DNA from 2 places in the Brevibacterium sp. FME37 genome. Region 2 is predicted to be linked to the other one. Evidence: predicted binding sites of a transcription regulator. Region 2 holds the regulator's gene; the other holds the start of a gene.

Region 1 (3,417 bases), on a different contig from region 2:
GTCATCATCGTTCCGGCTGAAGGAACCGACGAAGACTCCATCGTCCTGGCGACCCTCGACGCCGGTGCCGAAGAGGTCAAGGACGAAGGTGAGAACTTCGAGATCATCTGCGAAGCCACTGACCTCGTTGCCGTGCGTACAGCACTTGTCGATGCAGGCATCGATTACGACTCGGCCGAAGCATCGTTCGTGCCCGGAATCGAAGTCAGCCTGGACGCGGAAACAGCCACCAAGGTCTTCAACCTCATCGACGCGCTTGAAGACAGCGACGAGGTACAGAACGTCTACTCCAATGCTGATGTCAGCGACGAGGTTCTTGCCGAACTCGATGCGTGATGGCATCGAACATGGTTACCGATGAGAATCCTCGGCGTTGATCCAGGCCTGACCCGGTGCGGGCTGGGTGTCATTGACACCCTGCCCGCCCGCAAGGTCAAAATGGTGTCAGTCGATGTGCTGCGGACACCATCCACGGATTCCGTGGACCTGCGTTTGGGCGCCCTTGCCGAGGCGTTCGACAGCTGGTTGGACACGTACCGTCCCGATGTCGTCGCCATCGAGCGCGTGTTCGCTCGCAACGATGTCTCCACGATCATGGGCACTGCACAGGTCTCGGGTCTGACGATGGGCCTTGCCGCGAGACGTGGACTGCCTGTGGCCATGCACACGCCTTCCGAGGTCAAAGCCGCCATCACCGGATCGGGACGCGCTGATAAGAAGCAGGTCACGAACATGGTGACCCGGATCCTCGAACTCGACGCGGCACCTAAGCCGGCCGATGCCGCCGACGCTCTCGCGATTGCTATCTGCCACTCATGGCGCGGGGCGCTGAGCGGACAATCGACCCCCGGAGCGAACAAAGACCTCAACGAGCGCAAGAGCGCTGGCCGCCAAGGCGCAGGTATGACGAAGGCACAGGAGCAGTGGGCCAAGGCCCTTCGCAACTCCAAATAGCGTCATAGCGGTTGTGCGTGCTGCTGGTGTTCTGCCGGTGCTCTGCTGTGCCGTGATTTTGGCACTTCGTTTCACCGTCATTCTTTTCTGTTCACCGTCATTTCGTTTCGCAATGCGAGGCAGGTGTGGCGGCTATTTTTGTTTGGAGTGCACGAGCCCGAGAATCCGGGTACCGGGAATCTGCACCCGGCTCTCGATGTAGTGGGTTGGTTGTGTGTCTCTCTGTACTCGTTGTTCTGTGTTCGCAGTTCTATTTGCCCTGGGCAGATACTGATTGGAGGCAGCTGCGATTCGAACATACTAGAAAGGGATAGAAACTATGACCGAAGAATCGAATATAGGTCTGTACAAGTGATGTTGGCGCTATTATAATGAGATTAATCACGCAACAATGTTGTTGACGAACGGACGCACAGGCGATGACTCTCACCCCCGACCAGACGCCAGGAAAGAGCGACAAACGCTCACTTGGTGCTGCTCGGCGGAAACTTGGTGCGAGCCGGCACGGATCTGACGCGGTGGCGGGGGAGTCCGTTGCCGGTCGAAACGAACCATCGGCGGCGCCGGCGACGGGATCAGAGCCGACATCGCTTCGTGAGCAGCTCGAAGCCGCTGGAATGGACCTGACTGGCAACCCCCTGGTGGGGAAGCTCGATTCGATCGCCGCGGTTCCCGTGAGGCCCCTAGAAGACTGTGATGATGAGCAGATTCCTCCCGGCGATTCTGCCGTGGTGGAGGCGCAGCTTGCTTCTCTGGGCGATGCGGAGACATTCGATTCAGATGCTGGCACGCCCACGGACGGCAGCGGCCAATCCACACCTGGAGATGGAAGTGAACCGGCTGCCACGGTTCCTCACCCACTCCTGTCCGAGACCGAATGGCGTGACCTCGACCGACTTGCTCCTGAACTGACCCGCAGCATCAGTGGTCTCACCATTCTCAAAGACGAACTGCTGAGTTTCTCACGCCCTCTGGGGCCCGATCAGGCGATGACAGTTGTCAATGGGATCGAAACCGCCACCCGCATCCTCGAGGCGATGTCGGCCGTTGCACTATCGGTCTACGACCGGTGTGGGACACCCGCCGACTACGGGGCAAAGACGACGAAGGCGCTGGTCCAGAACCGTTTCAACCTGACCGGCTATGAAGCCAACCGACGCACCGAGCTCGCCAAGAATCTTGGCAGCCGCGCATATATGACGGGCCAACCCAGAGAACCCGTCAACCCCATCGTTGCCAAGGCTCTGCACGCTGGAGTGCTTTCGGCAGGTCAGGCGACCACGATCAACGACTGCCTGTCCAAACTGCCGTTCTGGGTATCGGCCGAAACTCGCGACACAGTGGAATCAGACCTCGTGGACAAAGCGCCGCGTGTTCGGGTCTCAGATTTGAAGACGATCTTCGCCGCTATTCTGGACCGTCTCAACCCCGACGGAGAAGAGCCGAAGCTCCCGCCGGATCGTGGGCGCTGCTACGTCAACGTTCGAGCCCGCGATGACGGGACCTGGGTTCTCAGAGGACTGCTGGATCCTGTATCGGGGGGAGTCCTGAGCGGGTTGCTGACTTCGCGCATACTGCCTGGAAGCAGTTCGAAAATCGGGCAGGGTGCGCCGGGACCCGTAGAAGATCTGCAGGAACAAGGCAATGAGCGGGTAACCACGAACGACGAGGATCTCGACGAGCCCGAGTTCGATATCTTCAGAGCAGTTCTGGCCGGAGAAGTCGCGGACGCTCCACTGGCAGATCATCTGCGAAACGAGAAGTCCTCAGTCTTCGGCGTACGCGAAGACGGCACACCGATCGATACGGGTACGGGCCAAGGCACAGTGAGGAACCGAATCTACGAACGCTTCGCAACAATGATCTCCCGCGTCGAAATGGATCGGATAGGCCGTGGTTCACCATTCGCCCTGGTCGTCACAGCGAAAGCCGAAGACATCACGTCCGGAAAAGGACGCGCATCCACCGGCTGCGAAGCCGAATTTCCGCTATCAACGGCAGCCAGCGAAGGCTTGAACGGATCAGTCTTCTTCCACCTGATGTCGGACAAAGCCAAAACGATGGAAATCTCCACCGAAGGCCGATATGCCACGAACAGGCAAGTGGCAATACTGGCGGCCAGAGACCAAGGCTGCACATTCCCCGGATGCGACGCACCGCCGGGATGGTGCGATGCTCACCACATCGTGCCCTGGGCCAATGAAGGCAAAACTGATATAAACAACCTCACATTGGCATGCGGGCTGCACCACCACCTGATCGACAAATCAGACTGGTATGCCCGAATGCTCCACGACGGCCGTCCCGCTTGGATTCCGCCGCCCAGCATCGACGTGGAACGGCGCCCGATCCTGCATTCCAGGTTCGTCGCGCAGGCGATCATCGATGGACTCTCCGGCGGGGAAGGATTCCCGTCCCAATAGTTGGCTGATGATGCCTTCAACGCTGTCTGCAACAGGGCGG
Region 2 (3,417 bases):
CGATCGCGCGAGTCGATGAGTCGGTCGACGTTCTCCAGGAGAAGATCAGCATGTTCCAGCGCAGTGCAGGCGAGGACCTGGGTGATTTCCGAGAGATGGTACGGCAGGCGAACCAGGCGCATGACGTCAATGAGCTCCGGGGCCGCGATGGCGTAGCCCAGGCGCAGACCTGCACAGGCGAATGCCTTGCTCATCGTGCGGGACACGACCAGACGAGGGCGCCCGGCCAGGAGGGTCATCGCCGAGGCTCGTGCAGGCCTGGAGAATTCGGCGTAGGCCTCATCGACGATGACGATGCCCGAACAGTTGTCGTATGCGGCTTCGATGACGTCGAGACCGATCGAGGTGCCTGTCGGGTTGTTCGGTGTGCACAGGAAGACGATGTCGGGATCGGTTGCCGCAACTTCGGCGCCGACGGTTTCAGCATCAAGGGTGAAATCATCGTTGCGTGCTGACGACTGCCAGGTGGCACCGGTGCCGGTGGTGATCAGCGGGTGCATGGAGTAGCTGGGAGTGAATCCGAGGACCGTGCGACCCGGTCCTCCGAATGCCTGCACGACATGGGAGAGGACCTCGTTCGATCCGTTGGCCGCCCAGATCATGTTGGGGCTGAGGCCAACCGTGTGACCGGATCGGTCATTGACTCCGTGCAGGTAGGTCACCAGATGTTCGCGCAGTTCCTCGAACTCTCGGTCAGGGTAGCGGTTGAGTCCAGCGAAGTGCCCGTCGACCGCCGAGCGCATGCTCTCTACGACGGCGTCCGGGATCGGATAGGCGTTCTCGTTGACGTTCAGCTGCACCGGAACATCAAGGTGCGGAGCCCCGTAGGGCTTGAGGCCGACTAGGTCCGAACGTACTGGCAAAGACTCGTTATTTCCCACCGCATCAGTCTAGCGTTGGGGCACATCCAGGGTCTGACCCGGGTGCACCACAGGCGTGGCCAGATGGTTGATGTCGACGATGTCAGACACCACATCGCGAGTGTCTCGGTCGAGCCCGAGATCTACAGCCACAGCCCACAGCGACTCACCTTCGCCGACGACGACCGCGTCGGCGTCGATGCCGATGTCGGTGCTCTCGGCTTCTGCTCCGGCCGCGGCCGAGAACGACTGCGTGGCGACGAAGAATGCTCCGCCGACGATGACGAGAGCGCACACCATGGTCCGAAGCAGGCGCATCGCCTGGCGTCCACGAGTGGTGAAACGCAGTTCCTGGTTCTGTGCAGACATCGCTTAACCTCTTTCCTTCGTACGATTCCACCCGTAATAGGTAGAACGTCTGTTCTATTCAACATGCCAATCGAACATATGTCCAGTCCAACTCGAACATTTATGCGACAATGAGAGGGAACCAGCGTTGTTGATTGATCTGAAAGAACCATCTCAGGCGGCACTGACACGAGAATTCTCGACGTGAGGATCAAGCGGTGAGGCCAGCGAGAATAGAACGAAGGGGAACGAGCAATGGTTCAGAACAAACGAGGAAGAGGCCGTCCTCGTAATGAGGACGTCGCCAGCGAAATCGCGGCCGCCCGCCACGATGACGAAGACGTCTCGATTCCGGAAGGCTCCACTGGCGAGGGCGACTTCCGTCTGACCCCACGCCAGCGCCTGGTCCTCGAGACCATCGAACGTGCAGTCGTCACCAACGGCTATCCACCGAGCATGCGCGAGATCGGCAAAGCCGCCGGACTCGCCTCACTCTCCAGCGTGGCCCACCAACTCTCGCAGCTCGAACGCCTCGGCTATGTCCGCCGAGACCCGAAGCGCCCGCGTGCCATCGAAGTGGTCAATCCCTTCGAAGAGGAAGAGGCAGAGCGGGCTAAGTACGAAGAGCTGGCCAACAATACCGTCCAGGTTCCAGTGGTGGGTCGCATTGCCGCCGGTGGTCCGATCCTGGCCGAGCAGGAAGTCGATGACGTCTTCTCTCTGCCGACTCAGGTCGTCGGTTCCGGTGACATGTTCCTGCTCAAGGTTGTCGGTGATTCGATGATCGAAGCCGCCATCTGCCACGACGACTGGGTGGTCGTGCGCAAACAGCACACGGCTGACAACGGTCAGATCGTGGCTGCGTTGCTCGACGGTGAAGCAACGGTGAAGACCCTCAAGCGCAAGGCAGGCCACCAGTGGCTGCTCCCCCAGAACAAGGACTACGAACCCATCGATGGCACCTATGCCCAGATCATGGGTCTCGTCGTAACGGTCATTCGCCGCCTTTGACACAGCCGGCCAGGCCCCTGCCCTCGTCGGTCTGACAACCGCTCAGGCTCCACTAGCTGTGCCCCCGACCGATATCGGTCGGGGGCACAGTGCGTTTCAGTCTCCGGTCATTTCTCGGTGGCGGCCAGACGTCCCAGGCTGCTCTTCACGAGTGCCGAATCGGTCGTCGGCCACATCGATGGCATCGAGTTCACCAAGTAGCCGCCGTAGCGGGCCGAGCGCAGGCGTGAGTCGAGGACAGCCACGATTCCCCTGTCCGATGTCGACCGAATGAGGCGGCCCGCGCCCTGTGCCAGGCGCAGTGCGGCATGAGTGGCGCTGACGGCCATGAACCCGTTGACTCCCCGATCATCGGCATCTCTCGACCTGGCCTGCATCAGCGGGTCATCGGGGCGTGGGAACGGAAGCCGGTCGATGATGACGAGACGATTGGTCCGGCCCGGCACGTCCACTCCCTGCCACAGCGACATGGTGCCGAAGAGGCAGGCTTGGTCATCTGCGGTGAATTGAGAGACCAGCGACGGCAGCCCGTCATCACCTTGGAGCAGGATCGGGAAGCCCAATTTCGCCCGCAGGTGTTCGGCTGCGGCATTCGCGGCCGCGCGTGAGGAGAAGAGTCCCAGTGCACCGCCCTGGGACGCGGTGACCAGTTCCTCCAACTCGTCCAGAGCCTGTTCGCTCAGGCCGCTGCGGCCCGGACGCGGAAGGTGGGCTGCGACGTAGAGGATGCTCTGCTTGCCGTAGTCGAAGGGTGATCCGACATCGAGGCTGTCCCATTTGGGGGCGTCGGGGCCGAAGAGTCCCAATGACGCTGCGACCGCGTCGAAGTTACCACCCAGCGACAGAGTCGCCGAGGTGGCCACCACCGTCGATTCTTCGAAGATCCCTGACCTCATGGTCCCGGCAACGCTGAGCGGCGCGACGACGAGGTTCGTGGTCTCCCGTTCGCGGAAGGTGCTTCTCGACAACCACACGACATCGTTCTTGCCCGGTGCACAGAAGCGCTCGGCGAGTTCGAAGATCTCCTGGCACCGGGCCTTGGCCATCTGCCGACCGGCGTCGGACTCTTCGGTTTTGCCGCCGATGTCATTGATGATCTGTCGCGTGGAGTCACGAATCTGGGCCAACGCGAGGGACAGTGCCTCGCTCATATTCATGATCAGGCCCTCGGCGACTCCGCTCTGGGCACGTTCGAGTG

What was found. The regulator LexA, encoded in region 2, represses DNA repair genes until DNA is damaged. The targets are predictions, from matches to a motif close to TCGAACANNTGTTCGA.
Region 1: a site for LexA is predicted at 1,286-1,301, ahead of INT29_RS00920 (HNH endonuclease signature motif containing protein). Genes of this name have one in related genera too.

The regions. Positions count from the first base shown of each region.
Region 1 is NZ_JABUYE010000001.1:210,847-214,263, forward strand. It holds gene INT29_RS00910 (YebC/PmpR family DNA-binding transcriptional regulator) at 1-336, shown strand, start outside; gene ruvC (crossover junction endodeoxyribonuclease RuvC) at 358-954, shown strand; gene INT29_RS00920 (HNH endonuclease signature motif containing protein) at 1,374-3,377, shown strand.
Region 2 is NZ_JABUYE010000011.1:40,113-43,529, forward strand. It holds gene INT29_RS13270 (histidinol-phosphate transaminase) at 1-881, opposite strand, end outside; gene INT29_RS13275 (LysM peptidoglycan-binding domain-containing protein) at 891-1,229, opposite strand; gene lexA (transcriptional repressor LexA) at 1,464-2,219, shown strand; gene INT29_RS13285 (ATP-dependent DNA helicase) at 2,327-3,417, opposite strand, start outside.